Regions from separate parts of the Kitasatospora sp. NPDC127067 genome, predicted to be linked through region 1. Evidence: riboswitches for the same ligand, from Rfam matches in the RefSeq annotation. Region 1 holds a riboswitch; each other region holds the start of a gene.
The links. A riboswitch is a leader RNA that binds a small molecule or an ion and turns the genes downstream of it on or off. The one in region 1 is predicted to bind cobalamin.

Region 1 (6,113 bases):
ACGGGTGCGGTGACGTCCGCGGTGGCCGAGCGGGGGAATCCGGTGCGAATCCGGAGCTGACGCGCGCGCCTGGTCTACCGCAACCAGCTCGCCGCGAGCAGCTGGCCGAGCACCTCGCCGGTCGTCACCGACGACGAGCGTGGCATCCTCAACTCCTACGCGGCCGGCATCGACCCCGCGCGGATCGGCCCGGCCCGCAACCTCGTGGCCGACCTCACCGCCTACTGGCAGACCGCCGAACCCGGCTGCTACGGCCCGTCCGCGAACTTCAACGGGACCGTCTTCGGCCTGCTCGCCCTCGGCGGCGCCAAGACCCGGACCGGCGGACAACGCGTCCCGCAGTCCCTGCTGAACGCCTCGGTCGCGACCGTGCCTGCCAACCAGCACAACGACGGCGGCTGGAACTACAGCAAGACCCCGGTCGACTTCCTCATCGCCCAGCAGTTCAATCCCGGCGGCGGCTTCAAGTGCCTGCCCACCGACACCTCCCCGTCCCCGTACGCCTCCGTCGACGGCCTGCGCGCCGTCTCCGGCGCCGGCTTCACCGCCACCCCGCCCGCGTCGGCCGTGCGTGCTCGGCTGCGGCGGTCGGCAGCGTACTGCTGTACGACAAACTCGTCCGGCGCCGGCGGGCACCTCACGCCCGACCGCTGTGCCCCGGCCTCCCTCGTCGGGGAGGCCGGGGCGTCGACGTGTACGGGCAGGCGGGTCAGGGAGCGGTGATGCCGGGTTGGGCGCCGGCGCCGAAGGACCAGCCCTCGACGTCGCCGGGGGCCGGGTTGTAGCTGCCCGCGCCGAGGCTGCTGTACGACCAGGGGCCGCCGTGCTGGGCGTGCCAGTACGACCAGTAGGCGCTGCCGGTGGGGTTGGTGCAGGTCGTCGGCAGGCTGTTGACGGTGCAGACGAAGCCCGGGAAGCGCGGGTGGAAGGCGTAGCTGAATCCGGCGCCGGTCAGCGCGGCCAGGCCGCTGGCCGGGTCGCCGGGCGCACAGCCGGTCTGGATGCCGCCGCCGACAGCGGTGAAGTCGACCACGACCGTGACGCCGGTGGTCCCGCCGCAAGCGGCGGCCCGAGCCTGCGGGGCCTGGACGGCGGAGACGCCGAGCAGACCGGCGGTGAGGGCGGCGGCCGCGGCGACCGAGCCGAGCGTACGGCGGACCGGGCGCGCCGGGGTGAGGGTATCGCTCATCGGTGAACTCCTCCTGGTTTCGGGCGTGTTCAGTACGCGGCCGGGGCCGGGCAGGCCAGGGTGGGCGCGTCCGGGCGGGCCCCGGCGGCGGAGAGCGTGGCCAGCGGGGTGCCGGCGAGGCCGAGGACGGCCTGTGCGGTGGCCCGGGCGCCGTTGCCCGCGTCGAAGCCGGAGGCGTCGTAGGCGACCGCACCGCGCACGGCAGGGTCGGCCGAGCAGCCCTGCTGGAACTTCACCAGCCGGCTCCAACCCTTGAGGCCGGCGCCGAAGCGCCCGCCGGCCAGCAGCGCCTGGGTGGCCAGGCCCGTGGTGTTGGCGTTGGAAGTGGTCGCCCCGGCGGCCGCGAACCCGCCGTCGGTGTTCTGGTGCGCGGCCAGCCAGCCGAGGCCCGCGTTCGCCTTGGCGGTGCGGCCGGTGGCGGCGAGGGCCTGGACGGCGAGCGCGGTGGCATCGGGGTCGCCGGTGCAGGTCGCCTGGCCGAAGGAGACGGGGAAGCCGCCGTCCGCGCACTGGCTGTTCGCCAGGAAGTCGACGGCTGCGGCGGGGGCGTCACCGGGCGTGCGGTGCAGGGCGATCAGGGCCAGCGACTGGCCGAAGGCGTTGCTGTAGTCGCCCCACTGCGAGCGGTCCGAGAAGCGGCCCTCGGCGGTCTGGAGCGAGCGCAGCCGAGCCGGCAGATCGACCCCACCGAAGGACGCCGTGTTCCCGCCGCGCACCTCGACGGCGAGCAGCAGCTTGGCCGTCGCGCCCGCGTAGGCCTCGGTGGTGCCGTCGCCGAGGTAGCCGCCGATGATCTCGGGCTTCGCCAGCCAGGCGGTGGCCTTCGCGGCGGCCTCGTCGGAGCTGTGCGAGGCCGCGAAGGCCAGCACGGCGTCGATGGTCAGGCCCTGGTCGGGGTAGGCGGTGCCGTTGAACACGGACTCGAAGTGGTCACCGTCGACGAGCTGCCGGGCCAGCCAACCGCCGGCGGCGGCGGCGTCGGGACGGACCGTCGGCGACGAGGTCGCGGCGGCGGGAGCGGCATGGGCGGTGGCCGCCGCCGGGAACAGGGTGGCGAGGGCGAGGGCGGGTATCGCGAGCGGGCCGAGGGAGCGGCGAACGGCGGGCATGGGATGCCTTTCCGGGCCCGCACGCAGGGGCCCGGAAGGCGTCGGCGAGCGCCGAGGGGCCAGCGGGCTCCGGCCCGCAGACCACGACGGGAGGAGGGGTGACACACCTCCGCCGACGGGTACTCGGGCTCGCCGCCGACGCGGGGTCGGCGGCCTACCGTTGCGGGTCAGCGCCGGATTCGGACCGGACTTCCCCCATCGGCGGAGTCACAACATGACGGCCCATCATGGCGATGCCCCGAACAGCGGGTCAAGAGACCCCGGGGCCCGAACCCCCGGTTGAACAGTGGCCTCGTCATCACCGGGGCGAAGGCGAAGGCCGGCGAGGCCGACGACCTGATCACTGGCGGTACGTCATGACACCTGAGCGGGGTGGGTGAGGGTGTGCCAGGCGCTGTAGCCGCCGAGGAGGTCGGAGACCTCGGTGTGGCCGTGGTGGCGCAGCAGGCTGGCGGCGATGGAGGAGCGGTGGCCGCTGGCGCAGTGGACGACCAGGGGGCGGTCGGTGGGGATCTCGTCGAGGCGGCCCGGGAGTTCGGTCAGGGGGATGTGCAGGGATCCTTCGATGGAGCCGGTTTCGCGCTCGCCGCAGGTGCGCACGTCCAGGACGGTGGGGGGCTGCGCGTCGGTGAGGGCGGTGCGGAGCTGGTCGGCGGTGAGGCGGCCGGCGGGGGTGACCTCGTCGGCGAGGGCGGGCAGGGCGTTGCCGGGGTTGCGCAGGTAGCCGGCGATGCGGTCGAAGCCGATGCGGGCGAGGCGGGTGATGACCTCGCCCTCGCGGTCCTGCGGGGCGATGATCGCGATGTTGCTGTCGGGGGTGAGGACGGTGCCGGCCTGTTCGGCGAAGCGGCCGTCGACGGGAACGTTGATGGCGCCGCGGATGTGTCCCGCGCCGAAGTCCTGGGGGCTGCGGGCGTCGAGGACGACGGCGCCTGCGGTACGGGCCTCCTTGAAGCCTTCGGGGCACAGCGGGCGGGCTGCGTTCGTGGGATCGAGCAGCGGGCGGTCCTGCCGGTTGAGGGCGGCGTCGTGGCCGAAGTAGGCGGGGGCGGTGGACTGGCCGGCGGTGACGATGCGGACGAAGGTGTCCTGGTCCATGGGCCGGCAGGCGTAGTTGGTCAGTCGCTGCGCCCCGATGGTGGACTGGCGGTCGGCGGAGAGGTTCTTGCCGCAGGCCGAGCCGGCACCGTGGGCGGGGAAGACGAGGGTCTCGTCGGGCAGGCCCATCAGCTTGCGGTGGACGCTGTCGTAGAGCATCGCGCCGAGTTCGGCGGCGGTGACGCCGGCCGAGGCGAGCAGGTCGGGGCGGCCGACATCGCCGATGAACAGCGCGTCGCCGGTGAGCACACCGTACGGGACGGTGTCGTCGGGCTGCTCGAAGACCAGGATGCTGATCGACTCGGGCGTGTGGCCGGGGGTTTCGAGGACCTGGACGGTGACGTCGCCGAGTTCGATCCGCTCGCCGTCGGCGAGCTTGCGGATGGGGTACTCGGTCTCGGCGCGGTGACCGTAGCCGATCCAGGCGCCGGTGCGGGCGGCGAGTTCGAGGTGGCCGGCCAGGAAGTCGGCGTGGAAGTGGGTGTTGATGACGCCGACGACGGTCAGGCCGCGCGCCATGGCGTCGGCGAGGTACTCGTCGACGTCCCGGCGGGGGTCGACGATCACGGCCCGGCCGGTGCGTTCGTCGGCGATCAGGTAGGAGGCCTGGGAGAGGCAGTCGAGGTAGTACTGGCTGAAGATCACGGGGTTGTCTCCTCCGGGTCGGGCCTCGGCCTTCTCCTGGTTGGCGAAGCCGGATTCCTGGGCGCCACAGCGCCATCGCGATACCCCCCTCGGTATATTTGCGAGCATACGGCTTCGGGAGCCGATACGGGCGGGGGTATGTCCGAACGATTTCGATAATACCCCCGGGGGTACTATGGTGAAGCCATCGAGGGGCCGGCCACCGCCGCCGAGCCGATACGGGCGGGGCCAAGGACGCACCGGTCACGCCGCCGTACCGGGCCACCGGGCCCGTGCGGACGCCCGCGCCGCCCCCGACCTGCCGGACCACTGCGGTCCGGTCTGCACCACTGGAGACACCGCATGCCTTTGCTGCCGCACGCCCACGGGTCCGCTCCCCACGAACACCGCGCCCACGGACACCGCACCCCCGGGCGGACCACCCCCGCCGAGGCCCACGAACTCGCCCGCACCGGCGCCGCCGTGCTGCTCGACGTCCGGGAGGCCGTCGAGTTCGCCACCGGACACGCCCCCGACGCGCTGCACCAGCCGCTGATCGGCCTGGTCGCCGGTGTCCCGCTGCCGCCCGCGGCGGCCGGCCGGACCGTGCTGGCGATCTGCCGCTCCGGCCACCGCTCCCAGCGCGCGGCGGAGTTGCTCGCCCAGCGCGGCGTCGAGGTGCTGAACGTGGCCGGCGGCATGAACGCCTGGGCCCTGTCCGGGCTCCCGGTCACCACGCCCGACGGAAGCGCCGGGCACGTGATATGACCACGCTGCTCCTGGCACTCGCCGCCGGCGCGGTGGTCGGGCTCGCCCTGGGCGGGCTGGGCGGCGGCGGCAGCATGCTCGCCGTACCCGCCCTGGTATACCTGCTGGGCTTCAGCCCGGCGCTGGCCACGACCGCCAGCCTGGTGATCGTCGCCGCGACCTCCCTGACCGGCCTGATCGCCCACGCCCGGGCGGGCCGGGTCCGCTGGCGCACCGGCGCCCTGTTCGCCGCCGCCGGACTGCCCCTCGCCGCGGCCGCCGGGGCGCTGTCCGCCCACCTGCCGGGCGCGCTGCTGACCGGCGCCTTCGCGGTGCTGGCGGCGCTCGCGGCCTTCCGGATGCTGAAGCCGCCCAAGGCCGAGGCGCAGGAACGTTCCGCCGCAGGACTCGGCCGCTCCACGGCCGCGGGCGCCGGGCTCGGCGCCGTCACCGGACTGCTCGGCGTCGGCGGCGGCTTCCTCGCCGTACCGGCCCTGGTCTCGGTGCTCGCCTTCACCATGGCCGAGGCGGTCGGCACCAGTCTGCTGGTCATCACCGCCAACTCGCTCGCCGCCCTGCTGCCCCGCCTGGGCGCGACCGGCGCGATCGACTGGGCCGTGGCCGCCCCCTTCACCGGGGCCGCGATCCTCGGCGCCTGGGACGGCAAGCGGCTGGCCGACAAGCTCAGCGGGCGCACCCTGCGGAAGGCCTTCGCCGTCGCCCTGCTCGCCGTCGCCGCGCTGATGCTGATCACCACGCTGGCCTGATTCACCACGCCGGACCGATCAACACGCCGGCCTGCATCAGCACGCCGGGCCGACCACCGCAACGGGCCGACCACGGCGCCACCGCGACGGGCCGACGCCCAGCCCCCGACCCCCCCCACCCCCAGCCACACCCCCTTCCGGAGAGGACCCCACCCCCCATGACCACGCCGCTGACCGTCGAGCAGCTCCAGCCCCGCCTCGGGCAGCTCACCCTCATCGACGTCCGCTCCCCCGGCGAGTACGCCGCGGGCCACATCCCCGGCGCCCTCAACGTCCCGCTCGACCAGCTGGACCGCGCCCTGCCCACGCTGCGCGAGGCCGCCGCGCACGGCGAGATCGCCGTCGTCTGCGCCGCCGGGCCGCGCGCCGACGACGCGTGCCGCCAGCTGTCCGACGCCGGCATCCCGACCCTCACCCTGAGCGGCGGCACCAACGCCTGGGCCGACGCCGGCCGGCCGCTGGACCAGGTGGCCGGCGCCCGCCGGGTGTGGGCACTGGACCGCCAGGTCCGCCTGGTGGCCGGCTCGCTGGCGCTGGCCGGGGTGCTGATCGACCTCGCCCTGCCGGGCGCCCGCTGGG
Region 2 (7,186 bases), on a different contig from region 1:
CAGGGCGACCGGATCGGTCTGATCCGGTTCGGGTCCCGGGTCGACACCTACCTGCCGGCCGGCGTCGAGGTCGGCGTCGAGGTCGGCCAGAAGACCACAGCCGGGGTGACGCGCCTTGACCGTGACTGATCCTGAGACAATCGTCGGCCTGGACGACGAGGAGACGGCCCTGCGCCGCCGCCGCTGGGCGCGCGACCGCGAGCTGCGCGCCCCGCGCTCTCCTCAGCACCTGTCCACCGCCGACTTCCTGACCCTGGGGAACGCCGTCTGCGGCTTCCTGGCGATCTACTCGATCACCACCGGGGTCCTGGTCCCGCACATCACCAACCCGGACGCCGCTCCGGACCGGCACAGCGCCGCCACCGCGGTCACGCTGCTGCTGATCGGCTCGATGTGCGACCTCTTCGACGGCCTGGTGGCGCGCAAGCTGCGCTCCTCCGCCCTCGGAGCGGAACTGGACAACCTGGCGGACCTGATCAGCTTCGGCATCGCGCCGGCCTACTTCGTCGCGGTCTGGGGCATGGTCTCCCAGGGCTCCAACAGCAAGCTGTCGGCGCTCATCGCCATCACGGTGCTGCTCGCGGTGGTCCTGCGGCTGGCCCGCTTCTCGGCCGTCAAGATGCGGCCCGGGGTGTTCCAGGGCATGCCGTGCCCGATGGGCGCGATGACGGTGATCGCCATCGTGCTGCTCGACCCGCCGTTCCTGCCCGGTCTGCTCGCCATCTTCGGCGCCGCGTACCTGATGGTCAGCCGGATCGAGTACCCGAAGCCGCAGGGGCTGCTGGCCACCGCGACGCTCTGCTGGATCGTGGTCTCCATCGGCTGCCTGGCCGCCTGGGCCACCGGCCTGCCCGGTGGCAACCAGCTGATGCACGTCGGCGCGTTCGCCCAGATCACGCTCGCGGCGATGGCACCGCTGCTGGTCATCCGGCGCAAGGTGGGGCAGAAGGTCGGCGACGTCCGCGCCCGGCGGGCGGAGTCCCGGCTCGGCTGAGTCCCCGCAAAAGTCATAAGAGTCAGGGCCCGGAACCTGTTGGTTCCGGGCCCTTCTCGTATGTCATAACAATCGAGCGCCGTGGGTGCGGGGCTCAGGCGCCGTCCGAGCGGAGACCGGAGCGGACCTCGACGCGGACGCCGGAGCCGCCGTCGCGGTCGCCGTGGACCCCGAACGTCCCCACAAAAGTCATAAAACTCAGGCGCCACCGGTGTGCACGCTGAACGCCGAGCGGCGGGCCGCCCGGGCCACGCCCGGGTCCGGGTGCACGCCCGAGACCGCCGTCAGCACCGAGGCCGCCCGCGGGTGACCGGACTGCCGGGCCCGCGCGAACAGCCGGACCGGGTCGCCCGCCGAGGCGCCCTCGACATGACCCACCAGCAGCTCGGTCTCGCCGTGGTCGAGCACCGCGGCCGCGGTGTCCACCCAGAGCCAGGCCGCGTCCTCCGCGCCCAGCACGTCCGCCGGGGAGACGCCCTCGTCGGCGCGCTCCGCCAGCCACAGCAGCGCATAGGGGCGCAGCACCGGCGCGTCCACCGCCGCGCGCACCGCCTGCTCGGCCGGGCCTCCGGCCACCCGCAGCGCCTCGAAGGCCAGTCCGCGCACCAGCGCGTCGTCGCCCCGGGCGGCCTCCAGCAGCTCGCCCACGGCCCGGTCCGCCGGGCGGGCCGCGACCCACGCCCGGAACTCGGCGCGGGCCGGGCCCGGCGAGTAGTCCGCACACGCGTTCAGCAGCTCGAAGGCGCTCTGCTCGATGTGCCCGGCCGCGGTCTGCGCGACCGTGCAGATCTCCTCCAGCTTGGCCCGCACCGCCCAGTGGCCGAGCGGCGACAGCTCCGCGGCATCGTTCCTGCGCACCAGGGCGCCGACGGCCTCCAGGCCGTCGAGCATCCAGTCCAGGACGGCGGCCACGTCGGCCGGCGCGGCCGGGGTGTCGATCTGCGGCGCGCGGCAGGTGCCGCGGACGGCGGAGACGGCCGAGGCCGCGTGCGGCACCGGCGACAGCCCCGGTCCGCCGAGGCCGGTGCCGACCCGGCGCTCGTCCAGGCCCCGGCGCAGCAGTTCCAGCAGTTCGCTCTCGGCGACGGGGCCGTCCACCAGGTGCAGGAAGGAGAGCAGCTGCGGGGCCTGGTCCACGGCCTGCCCGGCCAGCACGGCGAACACGCCGCGCAGCGCGGCGGGCGGCACCGGGGCGAGCAGGGTCCAGGCGTCGAACATCGCCGACCATCCGCGCACCACGGCCTCGTCGTCGTGCTCCCAGGCATGCAGGCGCCAGCCGGGGCCGGCTCCGCCGTCCCGGGGCTCCACGAGGCCCACCAGCAGCGCCTGCCCCCATGCCTTGGCGGCGGCGCCCACCGTCATGGCCAGCGCCCGGCCGGCCTCGCGGGCGTCCTCGGGGAGCAGTTCGCCGCGCTTGTCGACCTCGGCCAGCTCACCGGCCCAGCGGGCGACGCGGACGGCGTCCACCAGCATCCGGCGGGCCAGCGGCGCCAGCTCGGCGGGTGCCGGGAAGCCCTCGGGCACGGGAACCCTGCCCCGCCCGGGAGCCGGAGCGGGCCCTCGCCGCCGGGGTACTCCGTTACGGGGGACACCCGCCCCGCCCGGCCTGCCACCGGCGGGCCGTTGGGCCGTTCCGGGGAGACGGGTCACCGTCGCACCGGTACCGATCGTCGGCGGGAGCGGGGCATCACGGTCGCGCGGGTTCCGAGACGTCACGTCGAGCAGTCTTCCCCTTGCACCGGCCTTCTGTCACATCCGGTTGTCCGTACGACCGGGCGACCGGTGGCGGCACCTCCGCAAGATCGGGCAACAGCGGCAAACCGCCTGGCCGGAAACGTGTGACCTGCCCATGCCACTCGCATCGTCCCGGTTGCCAGGAATGCTCGGGCGGTTACCGTGCGTACGGGTGGGGGGTCAGTGGCCGGGCAAATTGTCGTCCCTGACATCGGGGTGGTTTTCGCGCCGGTCGCACGGGGAATCCCCTTCCGCCGACTTCCGGCGGAGCTGTCCAGTCCGAATCCGGACGGATGACGGGCGGGGCGGGGGGATCGCGCCGCGCGAGAAGTCGGACCGGCCGACTTCTCGCGCGCCTACGGCGGAATGGGGGAAACGTTCATTCGTGGGCAGGGGGAAGCGCGCCGGAAAAGCCGGCGCGGCCCAGCCGGAAACGCCCGCGCGCGGAGGGGGGCGAGGGCGCGACCCGTAGGTCTTGCGGGCCTCGCGGACCCTGTCGGACGGATCGGACGGATCGGGTCGACGGGTCGACGGGTCGAACCAACGGGCCGGCTCGGACCTCGGCGGTGGGGCCGCGTTCCGATCCGCAGGGGCGGAAGCGGAGCACCGACCGCGGCACGTCCGGGAGACGTTCCGGCGAGGACCCGCCGGCGGCGCCCTACAGCAGCGGCGTGAGCCAGCGGCGGAGCAGTTCGGTGTACCGGTCGGGAGCGGTGTTCCAGAGGGTGGCGTGGTCGGCACCGGGGAAGGCCTGGAGGCTGACCACGTCGCGACGGGCGGCGGCCAGCTTCTCGGCGCTGCCGAAGGGCGCGATCCGGTCCTCGGGGCTGTGCAGGAGAAGGGTGGGCACCCGCAGGTCGGTGCCGTCGGCGATGCGGGCGAAGTCGGCGAGGTCGACGCCGGTGCGGCCCTCCGCGGCCAGGGCCCCGAGCTCGGCGGCGACGCCCTGGAAGCCGGCCCGGGCAGCGTCCCGGCGGGCGGAGACCGGGAGGTCGAGCACCGGCGAGTCGAGGATGAGGCCGCTGACGGCGTGCGGCCAGGCGGTGCGGGCCGCGGTCTGGAGGGCCGTGGTCGCGCCGACCGACCAGCCGTAGAGGATCACCTTGCCCGCGCCGCTGTCGAGCGCCAGCCGTACCGCCGCCTCGATGTCGCGCCACTCGGTCTCGCCGAAGTGGCTGAGCCCGTCCGGGGAGGCGGGGGCGCCCTGGTCGCCGCGGTAGGTGACGGCAAGGGTGGGCAGGCCGAGCCGGTCGAGGACGGGGAGCACCGGGAGGGTCTGCTGGCGGTCGGCCTCGGGGCCGTGCACCAGGATCACCCAGGTGCCGCGCTTGCCGTCGAGCCGCCAGGCGGGAAGGGCGCCGAGCTCACCGTCGGCGGTGGTGTCGGTGAAGGGGAGGCCGAGTGCCTCGGTGGGGTCGCCGAGGTGGACCCGGGGGGTGAAGCGGACCTCGGTGCCGGGGGTGAGCGTGCCCCGGTCGGCGCGGAGCAGCCGGCGGGTGACGCCCCGCTCGTCGCTGTGCAGGACCTCCTCGACGACCGCGTGCCCGCCGTCCGCCCACTCGACCGCCCAGCGGCCGGGGCGCAGGCTCTCGGGGCCGCGGGTGAAGGTGACGCGGCCGGGGGCGAGGCCGCGGACCAGGACCGGCCCGGACTTCGGGACGGCGGCCACCGGACGGACCGTCCGCTCGGAGGCCCGACGGCCGATCACCAGCACGGCGGCCCCGACCGCGGCGGCCGCCACGACGGCGGCGGTTCCCCAACGCATTTCGCTCCCCGCTCTGTTGCTCACGGACCGGACGGTGTTCGGGCACCAGTTCACCGGCGCTCCGTCCGCCCGGCCACCGGGCTGGGCCGTCCGGGTCACCCGGGCGGCGGCCCGGCGGCGCCGAGGAGGTGCCGGAAGCGGGCGGCGAGGGCGGCGGCGGGGGCGGCGAGGGGCTTTCCGCGGTGCCCGCCACCGAACTCCGCGGCGCATGCCACCGAACCGCAGGCGTGGCCCCGGTCCTGCCCCAGCCGCCGAACGCACGAAGCGGCCCGGCCACGGACCGGTGCCGCGCCGGGCGATCCCCCGGCCTGTCAGCGGCCCCGCGCCGGGCGATCCCCGGCGCGTCGGCGGCGTCCGCGTGTGACCAACCCCTCCGTGACCTCGGTTGACTCCCGGTTCGGGCCCGTGATGGGATCCTGGGGCCAAACGGAGGCATGGAGAGGAAGCCGGTGGAATTCCGGCGCGGTCCCGCCACTGTCACCGGGGAGCACGCTCGGAACATCGCCACGGCGGCCGTCGACGGCCGCTGGAAGGCTCCGGGCGTGCGTTCGACCCGGAAGCCAGGAGACTCTCGCCCCCGTCACGTCGATCCAGGGCGCGGACCCTGAGTGAGGACACGCACGCGATGCAGGCTGCCCCGCCCCACCGGACTCCGAGCTGCCTTCCGCCGTGCCCCCGATGACCCCGCTCGGGCCCTCCTCCTCGCCGCGCCCGCTGGCCCGCGCCGCCGCGTTCGCGCTCGGCGCCGTCGCGGGCCATGTCGCCGACGCCCGCTTCGCCGACCCCCGCCGGGGCCATCCGGTGGCCGTCTTCGGCGGCGCCGCGACCCGGCTGGAGCGTCGGCTGTGGCGCGACGACCGCGGCGCGGGGGCCGGGTACACGGCGCTGTGCGTGGGCGCGGTGGCGGCGGGCGCGCTCGCCCTGGACCGTACGGTGGGCCGGCGTCCGCTGGGCCGGGCGGTGCTGGCGGCGGCCGCGACCTGGACGGTGCTCGGCGGCACCTCGCTGACCCGGGAGGCGCGCACCATCGGCCGCTCGCTGTCCGCGGGCGACCTCGCGGCGGCCCGGGAGCGGCTGCCGCACCTGTGCGGGCGGGACCCGAGCGCGCTGGACGGGCAGCAGATCGCCCGGGCGGTGGTCGAGTCGGTGGCCGAGAACACCGCCGACGCCGTGGTGAACGCGCTGACCTGGGGCGCCCTGGCCGGCACGCCCGGCCTGCTGGCCTTCCGCGCCGTGAACACCCTGGACGCGATGGTGGGTCACCGCTCGCCGCGCTACGCCCGGTTCGGCTGGGCCTCGGCCCGGCTGGACGACCTGGCGGGCTGGCCGGGCGCCCGGCTGACGGCGCTGCTGACGGTGGCCGCCGCGCCCGAGCCCCGTACGGCCTGGCGGGTCTGGCGGCGCGACGGCTCCGCGCACCCGAGCCCGAACGCGGGCCAGGCCGAGGCGGCGTTCGCCGGCGCGGTGGGCGTACGGCTGGGCGGGGCGCTGCGGTACGGCGAGAGGGTGGAGCACCGGCCCGTGCTGGGTGCGGAGCTGCGGCCGGTGACGGTGGACGACATCGAGCGCGCCTGTGCGCTCTCCCGGCGGGTGGGCGCACTGGCGCTGGGTACGACGGTCGCGGGGCACGTCCTGCTGCGGATGCTGCTGAGGAAGAAGGGACGGGCATGAGCAAGGCGCTGCTGGTCGCGGGGACGACCTCGGACGCGGGCAAGAGCGTGGTGACGGCCGGGATCTGCCGTTGGCTCGTCCGCCAGGGCGTGCGGGTCGCGCCGTTCAAGGCGCAGAACATGTCGCTCAACTCCTTCGTCACCGCCGACGGCGCCGAGATCGGCCGTGCCCAGGCGATGCAGGCGCAGGCCGCCCGGGTGGAGCCGGAGGCGGCGATGAACCCGGTGCTGCTCAAGCCGGGCGCGGACGGCCGCAGCCAGGTGGTGCTGCTCGGCAGGCCGGTGGCGGAGGTGGGCGCGCTGGACTACCGCGAGCGCAAGCCCGTCCTGCTGGAGCGTGCCCTGGAGTGCCTGGCGGACCTGCGCGGCCGCTACGACGTGGTGGTCTGCGAGGGCGCGGGCTCGCCCGCCGAGATCAACCTGCGCGACCGCGACATCGCCAACATGGGCCTGGCGACGGCCGCCGCCCTGCCGGTGGTGGTGGTCGGGGACATCGACCGCGGCGGGGTCTTCGCGGCGATGTACGGGACGCTGGCGCTGCTGTCGGCGGAGGACCAGCGGCACGTGGCCGGCTGGTTCGTCAACAAGTTCCGCGGTGACGCGCGGCTGCTCGCGCCCGGGCTGGAGATGCTGCACGGGCTGACCGGCCGTCCGGTGCTGGGCACGCTGCCGATGCTGCCCGGGCTCTGGCTGGACGCCGAGGACTCGCTGGACCTGTCGACGGTGGTGGACCGGGCGGACGGGCCCGGGCCGTACGGCGCGGACGTGCTGCGGGTGGCCGTGGTGCGCTTCCCGCGGCTGTCCAACTTCACCGACATGGACGCGCTCGCGCAGGAGCCGGGCGTGCTGGTGCGCTGGGCGACCCGCCCGGAGGAGCTGGCCGACGCCGACCTGGTGGTGCTGCCCGGCACCCGGGCCACCGTCGCGGACCTCGCCTGGCTGCGCGAGCGCGGTCTGGAGCCGGCGCTGCGGGCGCGGGCGGCGGCCGGGCTGCCGGTCCTCGGGGTCTGCGGCGGCTACCAG
Region 3 (7,186 bases), on a different contig from region 1:
GTCGTGACGCGTGCTGCCCCCGTGTCGTGGACAGCCCTTCTGAGCTGCGACGATGGACGTCGAGCGCGCCGAGCCGCGCGCCCCTGTCCGCACGGCCACGTGTGAACGTGGAGCGAAAGGAAGTCCCATGATCTTCATCACGGTCAAGTTCCCGGTCCGCCCCGAGCGCGCCGACGAGTGGCTGGGCCTGGTCGACGAGTTCACCCGGGCCACCCGCCAGGAGCCCGGCAACCTCTTCTTCGAGTGGTCCCGCAGCGTCGACGACCCCAACGAGTTCGTTCTGGTCGAGGCGTTCCGCGACGGCGACGCGGGCAAGGAGCACGTGGAGTCCGCGCACTTCGCCAAGGCCATGGAGGAGCTGTCGTACGCGGTGGCGGCCAAGCCGCGGATCGTCTCGACCGAGATCCCCGGCCTGGACGGCTGGGCGGAGATGGGCGAGATCACCCCCCGGTGACGTCCGAGTGCCCCTCCGGCCGGGTGCCCAGCCCGTAGGCTGGGGCCGACCGGCCGGAGGGAGCAGGCGGATGGAGCGGCACGAGGTGGCCAACACCGTGTCGGGGGCCACGGTGGGCGGCCACGTGGTGCAGGCCGGGAGCATCGGGGCGCTGCACCTGCACCAGCCGCGGGCAGTGCCGAGGCCGCATCAGATCCGGCCCCCGCACGGCCCGTTCGTCAACCGGGAGCCGGAACTCGCCGCGCTGACCGAGGCCTTGGGCCGGGTCGTGGAGGGCGGACTCGGGGTCGTGGTGTTCACCGGCCTCGGCGGGGTCGGGAAGACCGAGCTGATCGCCAGGTTCACCGAGGAGCACCGGGAGCACTTCCCGGGCGGGGACCTCTACGCCGACCTGAAGGCCTACCGGCACCAGGGCGGGGTCGACCTCCCCGAGCTGCTGGCCGGATTCCTGCGCGCCCTCGGCACCGAGCCCCCGGCCGCGGAGGCCGAGCGGTTCACGGCGTTCCGCACTGCCACCGCCGAGCGCCGGTGCCTGTTCTTCCTGGACAACGTCGAGCACGCCGCGGAGGTCCGTGCGCTGCTCCCGGCCTGCGGGCTGGTGGTGGTCGCGAGCCGGCGGCGGCTGCCCGCGCTGCGGACGGACGGCGCCGTGGTGCGCCGGCTCGGCCCGCTGAGCGCGAGGGCGGGCGCCGAGCTGGTGCGCGGCTGGGTGGGCCCGGGGCGGGGCACCGACGGGGAACTGGCGGAACTGGTCGAGCTGTGCGGCGGGCTGCCGCTCGCGCTGAACGCGGTCGGGAGCCAGCTGCTGGACCGGGACCATCTGCCGGTCGGCCGGGTGGTGGCCGAACTGCACGACCGGGAGGGCAGGTTGGCGATACTGGAGGACGAGGAGAGCGATCTCGGCGCGACCTACGACCTGGTCTACGAGCGGCTGTCGGCGCCGGGCCGGGCGCTCTACCACCTGATCGGCGTGCACCCCGGCCCCTTCGTCTCCGCCGAACTGGCGCGTGCGGTCGGCGTCGAGCGGGCCGGGCAGGCGATCGGGGAGCTACGGGGCGTCCACGTGCTGGACGAGGTGGTGGACGGCGACCGCGAGGACCGCTTCCGGGCCCACGACGTGGTGCGGCTGCACGCCTACGGCCGGACCCGGGAACTGGCCGGCCGCGGGGAACTCCTCGCCGCCGTCGTGGCGTACTACCGGGGCCGGGCCTCGGTCGCCGACCGTGCGATGGCCGGGAGCAGGCTGCGCCTGCAGGACCCGAGCGGCGACGACCTGCCCCGCTTCGCCTCCGACACCGCGGCCCTGGAGTGGCTGTACGCGGAACGGGCCAACTTCCGCGCGGTGGTGGAGGAGGCGGCCCGGCAGGGGTGGCACGGCGAGGTGTGGCGGCTGTGCGAGTCGCTCTGGCTGCTGTACCACGACCGCAGGCTCTACCAGGACTGGATCGCCACCCACCGGCTCGGCATCGAGTCGGCCCAGTGGGACAACCAGCCGGCCGCCGTGGTCCGGATGCGCAACCAGCTCGCCCGGGCCCACTTCGACCGCAAGGAATACCGGCTCGCCGCCGAGCAGTTGGCGCTCGCCGCGGAGCAGGTCCCGCTGGTGACCGACCGTCGGGTGGTGGGCGTGCTCCACGAGACGGACGGTCTGCTCTGCCTGGCCGACGGCCGCCCGGGCGACGCGGTGCGGCGGTTCACGCTGGCTCTGGCGGCGAACCGGGGCGACGAGCACGGCGAGATCGTCCAGAGCTACAACCTGGCGCAGGCGCTGATCGCCGACGGCCGCGCGCAGGAGGCGCTGGCCCGGCTGGCCGAGGCCACCGCGCGGGCCGAGCGGACGCGGGACGAGGACATGCTGATGAAGCTGCCGCTGGTCCGCGCCCGGGCCCACCGGGCGCTCGGGCAGCCGGAGCTCGCCGCCGCCCACGCGGGCGACTGCGCCCGGCGGGCCGAGGAGCGCGGCCAGTACGCGAAGGAGGCGCAGGCCCACACCCTGCTGCTCGCCCTCGCCGAGGAGCTGGACGACGTGGAGCTCGCGGAGCGCAGCCGGGCGCGGCTGCGGGAGCTGCCGCAGTAGCGCCCTTCTCAGGGGCCGGTGCGGAAGGACACCCGGGTGCGGTGCTCGCCGGTGCGGACGGTGAGGCCGTGCCGGGGGAGGCCGGCCGGGTCGCCGCCGTCGGCGAGCCAGCAGGCCACGGCGGAGCCGAGCAGCAGCGGGTCGACGGCGGGGTCGGGGCAGGTCCAGTCCGGTTCGGCGCGGGCCTCCAGCAGCAGGCCGGCGCGCAGTCGGAGCAGGTGGCGGGCCGGGCCGAGGGCGGCCACCGCGACGGCGAGGCCGGGGAGTTCGGCGGCGGAGTCGGCGAGCCAGCGGCCGGCGGGGCGTTCGGCGTGCACCTCGGTGCGGGCCAGGACCTCGGCGGTGTAGCGCAGGGCGTCGCCCGGGTGCTCGTCGGTGAGGGCGTGGAAGCCGCGCGGGGCGTGGTCGTGCGGGTCGAAGGGGTAGCGCCGCAGGCTGACCTCGGTGCCCTCGCTCCGGCCCTCGACGTCGTACGCGGTGGGCCGGTCGACGGTGCCGGGGCACGGGGCCGGCCTGGGGTAGGGCGGCAGGGCCGGTTCGTCCGCGGGCTCGTCCAGCCCGGCCAGGAAGGAGTGCAGCAGCGGGCGCAGCAGCCGGGCGGATTCGCCGGGGTGGGCGAGCGAGCGGTCGGTGATCGCGCTCAGGTCGGCCGGGTCCCGGGCGAGGGCCTGTTCGACCTGGGCGGCGAGGTCCCCGTCCGGGTCGAGGACGGGCGCTGCCTGGCCGAAGGCGTAGCCGGGGGAGCGGGGGTCGAGTTCGGCGGCGCCGGTGGCGACGAGCAGGGTGCGGTGGTTCAGGGCGGCGCCGTAGACGGTGACCGATCCGTGGTCGCCGATCACGCAGTCGGCGGCGACGAGCGCGGCCTGCCAGCCCTGGTGGGGCGGGATCAGGCGCAGGCCCATCCGGCGGGCGTCGTCGAGCAGCGCTTCGGGGTCGTGGCGGCTCCACACGTTGGGGTGCAGGACGACGGCCACCGTGTACTCGTCGGCGGGGAGCCGGCGGACCAGCCGCCGGGGGAGGTCCGGGCGGCGGCCGAACAAGGAGTGCTCGCTCCAGGTGGAGCTGACGACGACGAGCCGTCGGCCGCCGGTGGCACCGAGCGCGGCGCGGTAGCCGTCGCGGGAGCGCCGGCTGCCGAGCATCCGGTCGAAGCAGGGGTCGCCGACCACCCGGGCGACGTCCAGCGCCTCGGGGCAGGAGTCCCGCAGCCGGTCCAGCTGCTCGGGGTGGGAGAGGCCGAGGACGTCCACGAACACCCGTCCGCGGTGGGTGAGTTCGTTGCGGGACAGACCGGCGGCGGTGACCGTGTCGCCGGTGGACTCGGTGACCAGCCGGTTGTAGCCGACGCCGTGCGGGAGGACGACGAGGCGGGCGTCCAGCCGGTGCATGGAGGAGTGGACGGCGCAGGCGACGGCCAGGTCGAAGCGGCGGCTGACGGCGTCCTCCCAGTCCAGCACGGTGAAGCCGGGCAGGCCGTGCAGGTACTCGTCCAGGGCGCGGTCGGCGAAGGCGGAGCCGGGGTTGACGGTGAAGTACCGCTCGATGCCGTCCGGGTTCAGCAGGGTCAGGACGTCCAGGACCCGGGTGGCCGAGGTGAGGGTGCGGGCGACCGCCAGCACGCGGGCCCTGACCGGTCGGGTGTTCCACCGGTCGGCGGGCCAGGCGTGGGGGCGGGACGGCACGTCATGATCGTACTCATCCGCTCCGGCCGCGGCGCGGTTCCGGGGCCGGGCCAGTGGGTCAGCCCGTGGCCGCGGTGGGCTCGTGGTGTTCGCCGGCAGCGCACTCGTCGAGGAGGGGGCGCATGGCCTCGTCCACGAGCTGGTAGCGCACCACGCGTCCGTCCCGGTCGCCGGTGACCACGCCGGCCGTGCGGAGCAGCCGCAGGGCCTGGGAGACGGCGGGGTCGCGCATGCCGGTGGCGACCGCGAGGTCGGTGACGGCGAGCGGCCCGGCCCGGTGGAGGGCGAGCAGCAGGGCGAGCCGGCCGGGGTCGGCGAGCAGGGAGAACCGCTCGGCCCAGGACCGGACGTGGGCCGGGTCGCCGATCGCGGCGATGGCCTCGCAGACCCGGTGCCCGTCGATGGTGCGGTGGCCCGCGCGGTCGGCCGGTACGAGATGCATGCGGACATTCTCGCAGGCGGCGGTCTGTGATCCTGGACACCTGCGCAGGTGCGCAACCTTGCACGGGTCGGGGCGTGACCCCTACGGTGTTCCCCGCCGTGGTGCTCGGGAAGACCGGTGACGGACCCTCAGGGGTCCCAGCCCGGAGCGGCCCTCGCCACTGTGATCGGGTCGTTCCTCCGTCCGCGGAGGAACGTCGTCCGTACCCATGGAGCCACTGGGCGCCTCGCGCGCTTGGGAAGGCGGGTACGGGCGTCCCGTCAGCCAGGAGACCGGCCACGGCATCTCACGAGGTTTTCCACGAGGTGCTGGAGCGTGATCCGCAGATGACCCTGCCCGAAACCGTTGCCGCCGGGGCCGAACCGGCCCCCTCCGCGCTGCCCAGCTTCCAGTGGCGGCGCGAGGACACCGTCCGTACCGCCGGGCTGATGGCGGTGATCGTGGCCATGCACGTGGTGGCCTTCGGCACGCTGATCTTCCTGGTCGCACCCGAGAAGTACGCGGTCGGTACCCAGGTCTTCGGGGTGGGCCTGGGTATCACCGCGTACACCCTCGGGATGCGGCACGCCTTCGACGCCGACCACATCGCGGTGATCGACAACACCACCAGAAAGCTGATGGCGGACGGCAAGCGGCCGGTCTCGGTGGGCTTCTGGTTCGCCCTCGGGCACTCCTCGATGGTGGTGCTGATGGCCGCCCTGGTGGCGGGCGGCGCGCAGCTGGCGAACACCCTGATGGACGACGAGTCGGCCACCCACAAGTGGCTCGGCGTGATCGGGACGACCACCTCCGGCGTGTTCCTCTACCTGATCGGCGCGCTCAACCTGGCGGCGCTGCTCGGCATCCTCAGGGTGTTCCGCTCGATGCGGGCCGGGAAGTTCGACGAGAAGGAGCTGGAGGCGCACCTCGACTCGCGCGGCTTCATGGCCCGGGTGCTGAACCGGGCGACCCGTTCGATCACCCGGCCCGGGCAGATGTTCCCGGTGGGCATGGTGCTGGGGCTGGGCTTCGACACCGCGACCGAGGTCACCCTGATGGTGATGGCCGGCTCGGGCGCCGCCTCCGGGCTGCCCTGGTACGCGATCGTCTGCCTGCCGCTGCTGTTCGCGGCCGGGATGAGCCTGTTCGACACCCTGGACGGGACGTTCATGAACTTCGCGTACCAGTGGGCCTTCGCCAACCCGGTGCGGAAGGTGTACTACAACCTGACCATCACCGGTCTGTCGATCGCGGTGGCCTTCGTCATCGGCACCATCGAGCTGGTCGGGGTGCTGCACGAGAAGCTCGATCTGACCGACCCGGTCACCGGCTTCATCGCCGACATCTCGCTGGACAACGTCGGCTACGCCATCGCCGGGCTGTTCGTGGTCGTCTGGGCGATCGCGATCGGGTACTGGAAGCTCGCCGGGGTCGAGAAGCGCTGGACGCCCGAGGGCTCCTGAGCCACCCGGCCGCGCGCAGCGGCCTGCCCGCGCACGCCGGAACGGCGCCTCCCCGCGGTGGGGAGGCGCCGTTCGCGTTCCGGGGGCCGGGTGCGCCCCGGGTCGGCGCTCCTCGCGGAAGTCGACGCGCCGGCCGCCGACCGGGTCGCACTCGCACAGGACCGGAAGTGACAGATCCGTGACGGAACGTAGCGACCGGTCGAGGTCCGAGGGGCCACCGGGGGGTGCGAGGCCCCTCGGTGGCACGCTGCGTGGGGGGCGGGGCGCGGGTCCGAGGGGGACGGTGCCGCGGTCGCGCAGGGGGGCGTGCAAGGGGTATTGGGGGTTCTGCCGGGGGTGCTCGGCGGGCGCTTCGGGCCGGGGGTTCGTAGGCTCGACGCATGGCGGATGCGTACGCGGGGCGGCGGGAGCGGGTGAGGGAGCACTGCAGTGCGGCCGGGGCCGATGCGGCGCTGATCACCCGCGCGGCGAACGTGCGGTACCTGACGGGCTGCGCGCCCTGCGGGGCGAGCCTGCTGCTGACCAGGGAGCGGGCGCTGCTCGCGCTGCCGGACGACCTGCCGCCGGACGACTCCGGGGAGCACCTGATCGCCCCGGACGTCACCCGGCTGCCGGTGGCGGCCGGGTCGGACTCCGCGCTGGCCGTCGCGGCCGTCGCCGCGCGGTCCGGGGTGTCGGGACTGGCGGTGGAGGAGCACGACCTGACCGTCACCCGGCACCGGGCGGTGGGGGGTCTGACCGAGGGGGCCCGGCTGGTGGACCTCGGTCAGACGGTCGAGCGGCTGCGGGTGGTCAAGGACGAGCACGAGATCGCCGACCTGCGGATCGCCGCCGAGATCGCCGACCAGGCACTGGGCGAACTGCTGGAGTCGATCCTGGTCGGCCGCACCGAGCGGCACCTGGCGATGGAGCTGGAGCGCCGGATGATCGACCACGGCGCCGACCGGGCCGCCTTCCCGGTCTCGGTCGGCACCGGCAGCCACTCCGGTCAGGCCGCCCACCAGCCCACCGACCGCCGGGTGGAGGAGGGCGACTTCCTGACCGTGGTGATGGGCGCCCAGTACCGCGGCTACGGCGTCTCCACCGCCC
Region 4 (7,186 bases), on a different contig from region 1:
CCGACCTTCCACGCGTAGGCGTACATCGAGCTGAGCTTGCCGATGGTCGGCGCCGCCATGAACAGGTTCAGGGACTGGCTCTGGTCCAGGTACGGCATCCGCGCCGCGGCCAGGTCGATCAGCGCGCGCTGCGGCAGCTCCCAGGCCGTCCGGTACAGCGAACGCACCTCGGCGGGCAGCCAGTTCAGCTCCTGGACGGAACCGTTGGCGTCGCGCAGGGCGTCGCGGGTCTGCTGGTCCCAGACGCCGAGCTCCTTGAGCTCGCGCACCAGGTACGGGTTGACCTGGAGGAACTCGCCGGACAGCGTCTCGCGCTTGAACAGGTTGGACACCTGCGGCTCGATGCACTCGTACACGCCGGCGATGGACGCGATGGTCGCGGTCGGCGCGATGGCCAGCAGCAGCGAGTTGCGCAGGCCGGTCTCGGCGATCCGGGCGCGCAGCGCCGTCCAGCGGTCGGCCCACTGCGGGGCGGCCGTCGGGAAGTGGTCGATGTGCAGCTCGCCGCGGGCGGCGCGGGTCTCGCCGTACGCCTCGTGGCGGCCGAGCTGCTCGGCCAGGTCGGCGGAGCGCTCGTACGCGGTGAGCATGATGCGCTCGGCGATGAGGGTGGAGAGGACCTTCGCCTCGGCGGAGTCGAAGTCGATCCGCAGCTGGAAGAAGACGTCCTGGAGGCCCATCACGCCGAGGCCGACCGGCCGCCAGCGGGAGTTGGACGTCCCGGCCTCGGTGGTCGGGTAGAAGTTGATGTCCACCACGCGGTCGAGGAACGTCACGGCCGTACGGACGGTGGCGTCGAGGCGCTCCCAGTCCATGGCGCCGATCAGGTCGGCGGCCGAGGCGCCCGGGGCGACGTGGGCGCCCAGGTTGACCGAGCCGAGGTTGCAGACGGCGGTCTCGGAGTCGTCCGTGACCTCCAGGATCTCGGTGCACAGGTTGGAGGAGTGCACCGTGCGGCCCGGCAGCGCGGTCTGGTTGGCGGCGCGGTTGGAGGCGTCCTTGAAGGTCATCCAGCCGTTGCCGGTCTGCGCGAGGGTGCGCATCATGCGGGCGTACAGGGTCTGCGCCGGGATGGTGCGCACGGCCTTGCCGGCCAGCTCGGCCTTGCGGTACGCCTCGTCGAACTCCTCGCCCCACAGGTCGACCAGCTCGGGCACGTCGGCCGGGGAGAACAGCGACCAGTCCTGGTTGGCGTTGACCCGGCGCATGAACTCGTCCGGGATCCAGTGCGCCAGGTTGAGGTTGTGGGTGCGGCGGGCCTCTTCGCCGGTGTTGTCGCGGAGCTCCAGGAACTCCTCGATGTCGGCGTGCCAGGTCTCCAGGTAGACGCAGGCCGCGCCCTTGCGGCGGCCGCCCTGGTTGACGGCGGCGACCGAGGAGTCGAGGGTGCGCAGGAACGGCACGATGCCGTTGGACTTGCCGTTGGTGCCGCGGATCAGGCTGCCGCGCGAGCGGATGCGCGAGTACGACAGGCCGATGCCGCCGGCGTGCTTGGACAGGCGGGCGATCTGCGCGTAGCGGTTGTAGATCGAGTCCAGGTTGTCCAGCGGCGAGTCGAGCAGGTAGCAGCTCGACATCTGCGGGTGGCGGGTGCCGGAGTTGAAGAGCGTCGGCGAGGAGGTCAGGTACTCCAGGCGGCTCATCAGGCCGTACAGCTCGGCCACCTCGCGCACGGACTGCTCGCTGTCGCCGACCGCCAGGCCACAGGCGACGCGGAGCAGGAAGTGCTGCGGGGTCTCGATCACCTTGCGGGTGATCGGGTGGCGCAGCAGGTAGCGGGACTGCACCGTGCGCAGGCCGAAGTACTCGAAGCGGTCGTCGCCCTTGGTGTCGACGAGCGCGTCCAGGGCGGCCGCGTGCTTGGTGACGAAGGCGGCGGTGGTGTCGCCGATCAGGCCCTCGGCGTGGCCGACGGCGATCGAGGCGGAGAAGGACACCGAGCCCTGGTTGTTCGCCTCGTCGACGATCTCCAGGGCGAGCAGGCGGGCGGCGAGCTTCGAGTACTGGGGGTCCTCGGCGATCATCGACGCGGCGGCGTCCACGGCCAGCCCGCGCAGCTCGGCGAAGTCCGAGCCGGCGTGGCGGCCGCGCAGCGCGGCGGCGGCGACATGGCCGGGGTCGACCTCGGTGAGGTCGGTGCTGCGGTCGGTGAGCAGCCGCAGCAGCGCGCCCCCGGGGTCGGAGACCGTCGGGTCGGTGAAGGCGGTACCGGAGCCCTGGGCGGGCAGGGTGGCTGAGGCAGCGGTGGTCAAGGCGCTCTCTCCTGGCGGCGATCGGCGGCGGTGATCGGGGGGCCACCGGGCCGATCGGGGCAGGGGAGCACGGCACGAACGCAAAAAGCGTCGCGCGAGGTGACTCCCCGGCCCGCCCGCGAGGCCCGGAGGGGTACTGCTCGGTGCTCGCGCGGCCTCTGCGGGAGGGCCGTGGCGCACGCCGTCGGCAGGTCATCGGACTCGCGGTTACGGCTTCTGCAGCCGCCCGCTCACCGCTGCGGGGCAGTCCCGGATTCGCACCGGGTTCCCCTGCATCGACAGCAGAAGCGAGCATACATGTAGTGCCGCCGGACTGCGGCGGCACCATATGTTGTGCCTGTCGTGTCGCGGATGTGCGTGAGCCGGGCGGCCGGTCAGTGCTTCAGATAGACCTTGTACGTACTCGAATCGCCGGTCGGCGAGGTGAACTGGGCGACCAGCCGGTAGTGTCCGGCGGTGCTCAGGGCCTCGCTCAGGGCCCGGTCGGTGGCCCTCGGCGCGGTGCTGTCGAGGACGACCATGGTGAACCAGCCGTCCCGGATCGCGGCCACGCTGCCGTCGTCGCCGTGGTGCTCGACCCCGGCCCCGTCGCGGTAGTCCGTCCCGGCGCGCGCGGAGATCCACTGCTCGGGCCTGGAGACGCCGCCGAGGTAGTACTCGGCGAGTCCGTCGACCTCGGTGAGGTAGCGGCCCTGGGGCTCCGTGTGGACCCGCAGGACGGCCAGCAGACGGCCGGAGTCGGGCCCGTTCTGGTAGCGCAGGGCGGACTGCTCCAGACCGAGGGCGAGCAGTGCGACCCAGACCAGGATGCCGAGCTGGGGGTGGCGGAAGTGGGCGCCGACCAGCCGGGTCAGGCCGACCCCGGCGAGCGGGGCGGCGAGCAGCATGCCGTAGCCGAGGTGGCGGAACAGCGCGCCGGAGGTGCCGGTCCACAGGTGGGCGGCGGGGACCAGCAGGGCAGTGGCGGTCAGGACGGCCCCGAGCAGGGCGCGCCCGCCCCGGGTGGTGGGGAGGGCGTCCTTCTCCGGCGCGTCGTGCTCGGGCATCTGTTCGCGGCGCGCGTAGGCGATGGTGCCGGCCACCGCGAGGACGGTGAACAGGCCGGCCCACTGGAGCGTGCCGAGCAGGATCGAGCCGGCCGAGCCGGGGGCGTTGCCGCGCGAGGGCGACCACCCGGCGACCCTGCCGAGGGTGCCGTACGGGAGCAGCAGGACGAGGATGCCGAGGGCCGACAGCAGCGCGCGCAGGGCGGCCGGGCCCACCCGGTGGTACGGCCGGGCGCAGGCGAAGGCGAGGGCGACCAGGGCGGGGACGGCGAAGGCCGCGGAGTAGGCCGTGGCGCAGGCCAGCGCCGTGGGCGGGGCGGCGAGCAGGGCCAGGGCCGGATGGCGGCCGGCGGTGAACACCGTGGTCCAGGCCGCGAGGGCGACCAGCAGGAGGGCGAGGGACTCGGGCGCGGCGTAGAAGCCGACCACCACGGTGGACTGGAGGACGGCGTACCCGGCGATGGCGCAGATGGCGACCCGCTCGTTGAACAGCCGCCGGGTCAGCGAGTACAGCAGCACCGTGGTGAGCAGCGCGAAGCCGAGGCTGAGCAGCCGGGTGCCCCAGATGCCGTTGGCGTCGGCGGCGGCGCCGGCCAGCGGCGGGTAGAGCCAGGGCGAGCCGTGCACCCGGTCGACCAGGTCGGTGGTGACCGGGGTGCCGTGCAGCAGGTGGGACAGCTGCTGGCGGCCGGCGACCATGGCGGCGGCCTCGTCGGGGTGCGCGGCGGCCAGCAGGCGCAGCGAGAGGGCGGCCTGGACGGTCAGGACGGCGCCCAGCAGGCCGCGGGCGATCCAGCGGCGGCGGGGGCTGGTGCCCGGGTCCCAGCCGAGCGCGGGGACCTGCGGGATGGTGTACGGGGCCAGCTCGACGCCGTCGGGGTTGTCGACCGCCACGGCGGTTCCGGGCCGTGCGGGGCTGCCCGCCGCCGCGGCCGTGCGGGGCCCGTCGGGGCTGCCCGCCGCCACGGCCCCGGGCCCGTCGGGGTCAAGGTCCGGCTCGGCGGCCGGGTCGTGGGCGGAGCGGCCGTGCGGGACGGGGGAGAACTCGGACTCAGTACTCATCAGGGGTTCCGGATGTCGAAGCCGTAACGGGGGTCGGACACGCGCTGCTTGAACGCGGCGAGGGTGTCCGGCACGGCCTCGACCCGCCAGTCCGCTCGCTTGACGATGTTGAACCAGACGAAGCCGACGATGTCGTCGTGCGCCTCAAGCCCGGAGAACAGCTGGTCGATGTCGGCGCGTTGGCGCTTGCCCTGCTCGGAGGCGGTCTCGCTGATGAAGAAGGGCTTCTGGGAGAAGCCGCGGATCTCGGCCATGGTCGGGCCGTAGAGCGTCTCGAAGGTCTTGGGCCCGGTCTTGGTGAAGTAGCCGGTCATGCCGGCCCAGTCGACGTAGGTGTCGCCGGGGTAGTACGGCTCCAGACGGGTGTTGGGCGCGGGGTCGGTGATGTTGGGACTCCAGACCCAGATCACGTTGGTGGCGCCGGCCTGGTCGAAGAGGTCGTGGACGTGGCGCCAGGCGGCCACGAAGTCCTCGGGGGTGGCGGCCTGACGGCCCCACGGGTACCAGTCGCCGTTCATCTCGTGGGCGATGCTGATGGCGATCGGCAGGTTGAACCTGGCGACGGCCTTGGCGACGCCGCGCACGTAGTCGTCGGTGTCGCCGGCCGCGATCGAGGCGAGCGAGCGGTCGTGCGGCTCCCAGGCCATGAAGGGAAGCGCCCCGGCGTCGTGGATCCGGCGGGCGCCCGTGGTGTCGAAGCCGCCCTTCCAGTGGGCGTAGAACTCCAGGATGTTGGGCTGCTTGCCGATCGCGTCGCGGTAGCCGGGCAGCGCGTCCATCGTGGCGGGGACGTCGGGCAGGGCGGCGCCGAGGTACTTGTGGCTCGGCCTGAGCAGCGGCGTGACGTCGTACGGGACGCCGGCCGGCAGGGCCTTGGGCTGGGCGGGCGCGGGAGTCGCACCCGGAGTGCCCGGAGCGCCAGGGGCCGGGGTGGCGGCCGGGGCGGCCCGGGCGAGGTCCTTCTGCATCGCGAAGCCGGGGTCCTCGGGGCCGCACGCGGTGGTGAGCAGCAGGCCGGCGGCGGCCAGTAGCGGGAGCGCCAGCCGGCGACGGAGCCGGCCGGCCCGTCTCGGGTGGGCGGTCATGGCGATCACACTGCTTCCGTCGGGCGGGGCTGGACGAGGACCCGGCCCACGATGGTGGCGTAGAAGAGGCCGGAGGCGAGGACGAGGGCGAAGTTCAGCGGGCCCATGGTGAGCATCCGCCAGATGCTCAGCAGCACCCAGAGCAGGGCGGTTCCGCCGCCCCAGGCGATGACGCCGATCCAGAACCGCCGGGTCTTGTTCCGCTTGGCGCCGCTGGAGCCGGTCGGCTGCCAGGCCATCCGGTTGCGGCGCACGATGTCCCAGATGGCGAAGACGTGCGCCCAGCCGTACATCATGCGGGCGGCCCAGGCCTCCAGCCGGTAGGGGTTGCGGTGCCAGAGCGGGAAGACGACCGTCGCGTAGAGCAGGCCGGGCAGCACCAGCGCGGTGTTCTCCCAGCGGATCAGGTCGGGGCGGGCGAGCAGCAGGACGATCGGGATGAGCGGTGAGACGACGGTGAACAGCGCCGTGTGGATGTAGTAGAAGAAGCCGGACAGGTAGCAGGCCCGGGTGATCGGCCGCAGCTTGGTCTGCCAGAACTTCTTGCTGCCGAGCAGGCTCATCGAGCCGGTGCACCAGCGGTACTGCTGGTTGAAGAAGCCGCCGACGTTGTCCGGGCAGACGCCGGTGGCCAGCGCGACGGGTATGTACTGGAGGTCCCAGCCGAGGCGGCGCAGGTCGAACCCGGTGTGCACGTCCTCGGAGTGGCCGATCAGCGTGGTACCGCCGTTCTCCTCCAGCGCCGCGCGCCGGTACACCGCGCAGCTGCCCACGCAGATGGCGCCTTCGCTGCGCTGCCGGGAGACCTGGACGGTCCGGTAGAACAGCTCCTGGACGGCGCCGGCGCCGCGCTCGATCCAGTTCTGCGAGTCCAGGATGCGGAAGAACTGCGGGGACTGGACGATGCCGAGGCGGGGGTCGGCCTCCATGTAGGGGAGCATCTCGTTCAGCAGGTCCGGCCGGGGCGCGAAGTCGGCGTCCAGGATGAGGATGTAGTCGCTGTCGGAGTTGCGGAAGCCGAACTGGAGGTTGCCGGCCTTCTTGAACCAGCCGAGCTTGTCGCGGGTGCCGTACACGAACCCGAAGTCGACGGCCATCTGCGCGAGTTGCGGGCTGTTGCTGTCGTCGAGGACGTACGGGGTGACGTCGCCCGGGTACTGGTCGCGCAGCCGGGCGACGTGCGTCCAGGTGTTGTGCAGGACCTCGATCGGCTCGCCGGCGACCGGGAGGAAGATGTCGACGGTCGGATGGTGCTCGGGCTGCCAGGACTTGACCAGGGCCCGGTGGGCGGAGAGGTCGAAGGTCTCGTTGAAGCCGTGCACCCAGCGGGATATCAGGTAGTAGACGATGGTGAAGGCGAGCGGCGGTATGAAGAAGAGGAACCACGGCGTCGCGCTCAGCAGCCCGATCTCGCTGGCCACCATGCAGGCGAAGCTGATGAGGGAGAAGCAGGTCAGCACCCACAGGTTGGTGCGGGCGTAGAGGTACTTCTCGGTGTTGTCCGGGGGTTGGGGGAGCAGGCCCCACCGGTTGCGGGCGGCCGGGCCGCGCCGGCTGCGGCGTCGTGAGACCGGCGGCTGACCGCTTCCCGCGAGTCGCGCGCTCTCGGTGACAGTCACGTGCTCTACTCCCCCGAAGCCGTATGAGACTGAACCATCCCCGGGTGGTGGCCGTTGTCGCTCGGGCACCAGGGGACGCCAGGATCGTACGGGACCGATCGCTCTGAGTCCGCTCTCCCCTC

Region 2: another riboswitch for cobalamin. It lies ahead of ACFWJ4_RS19105 (cobalamin biosynthesis protein); the one in region 1 lies ahead of ACFWJ4_RS29405 (peptidase).
Region 3: another riboswitch for cobalamin. It lies ahead of ACFWJ4_RS12780 (HoxN/HupN/NixA family nickel/cobalt transporter); the one in region 1 lies ahead of ACFWJ4_RS29405 (peptidase).
Region 4: another riboswitch for cobalamin. It lies ahead of ACFWJ4_RS27640 (ribonucleoside-diphosphate reductase subunit alpha); the one in region 1 lies ahead of ACFWJ4_RS29405 (peptidase).

Annotation. Positions count from the first base shown of each region.
Region 1 is NZ_JBHXEM010000092.1:21,195-27,307, reverse strand. Features, by position in the region: partial or broken gene ACFWJ4_RS29415 (hypothetical protein) at 64-558, shown strand; gene ACFWJ4_RS29410 (flagellar hook-length control protein FliK) at 710-1,189, opposite strand; gene ACFWJ4_RS29405 (peptidase) at 1,219-2,298, opposite strand; cobalamin riboswitch at 2,395-2,516, opposite strand; gene ACFWJ4_RS29400 (rhodanese-like domain-containing protein) at 2,653-4,041, opposite strand; gene ACFWJ4_RS29395 (rhodanese-like domain-containing protein) at 4,384-4,788, shown strand; gene ACFWJ4_RS29390 (sulfite exporter TauE/SafE family protein) at 4,785-5,534, shown strand; gene ACFWJ4_RS29385 (rhodanese-like domain-containing protein) at 5,693-6,113, shown strand, end outside.
Region 2 is NZ_JBHXEM010000043.1:44,515-51,700, forward strand. Features, by position in the region: gene ACFWJ4_RS19085 (phosphatidylserine decarboxylase) at 1-129, shown strand, start outside; gene ACFWJ4_RS19090 (CDP-alcohol phosphatidyltransferase family protein) at 116-994, shown strand; gene ACFWJ4_RS19095 (hypothetical protein) at 1,193-2,518, opposite strand; gene ACFWJ4_RS19100 (alpha/beta hydrolase) at 3,387-4,493, opposite strand; cobalamin riboswitch at 4,932-5,064, shown strand; gene ACFWJ4_RS19105 (cobalamin biosynthesis protein) at 5,172-6,164, shown strand; gene ACFWJ4_RS19110 (cobyric acid synthase) at 6,161-7,186, shown strand, end outside.
Region 3 is NZ_JBHXEM010000023.1:1,954-9,139, forward strand. Features, by position in the region: gene ACFWJ4_RS12760 (putative quinol monooxygenase) at 128-454, shown strand; gene ACFWJ4_RS12765 (AAA family ATPase) at 525-2,531, shown strand; gene ACFWJ4_RS12770 (hypothetical protein) at 2,540-4,213, opposite strand; gene ACFWJ4_RS12775 (metalloregulator ArsR/SmtB family transcription factor) at 4,272-4,655, opposite strand; cobalamin riboswitch at 4,738-4,951, shown strand; gene ACFWJ4_RS12780 (HoxN/HupN/NixA family nickel/cobalt transporter) at 4,982-6,097, shown strand; gene ACFWJ4_RS12785 (M24 family metallopeptidase) at 6,478-7,186, shown strand, end outside.
Region 4 is NZ_JBHXEM010000081.1:31,537-38,722, reverse strand. Features, by position in the region: gene ACFWJ4_RS27640 (ribonucleoside-diphosphate reductase subunit alpha) at 1-2,228, opposite strand, end outside; cobalamin riboswitch at 2,421-2,564, opposite strand; gene ACFWJ4_RS27635 (glycosyltransferase family 39 protein) at 2,627-4,360, opposite strand; gene ACFWJ4_RS27630 (glycoside hydrolase family 26 protein) at 4,360-5,445, opposite strand; gene ACFWJ4_RS27625 (glycosyltransferase family 2 protein) at 5,451-6,869, opposite strand.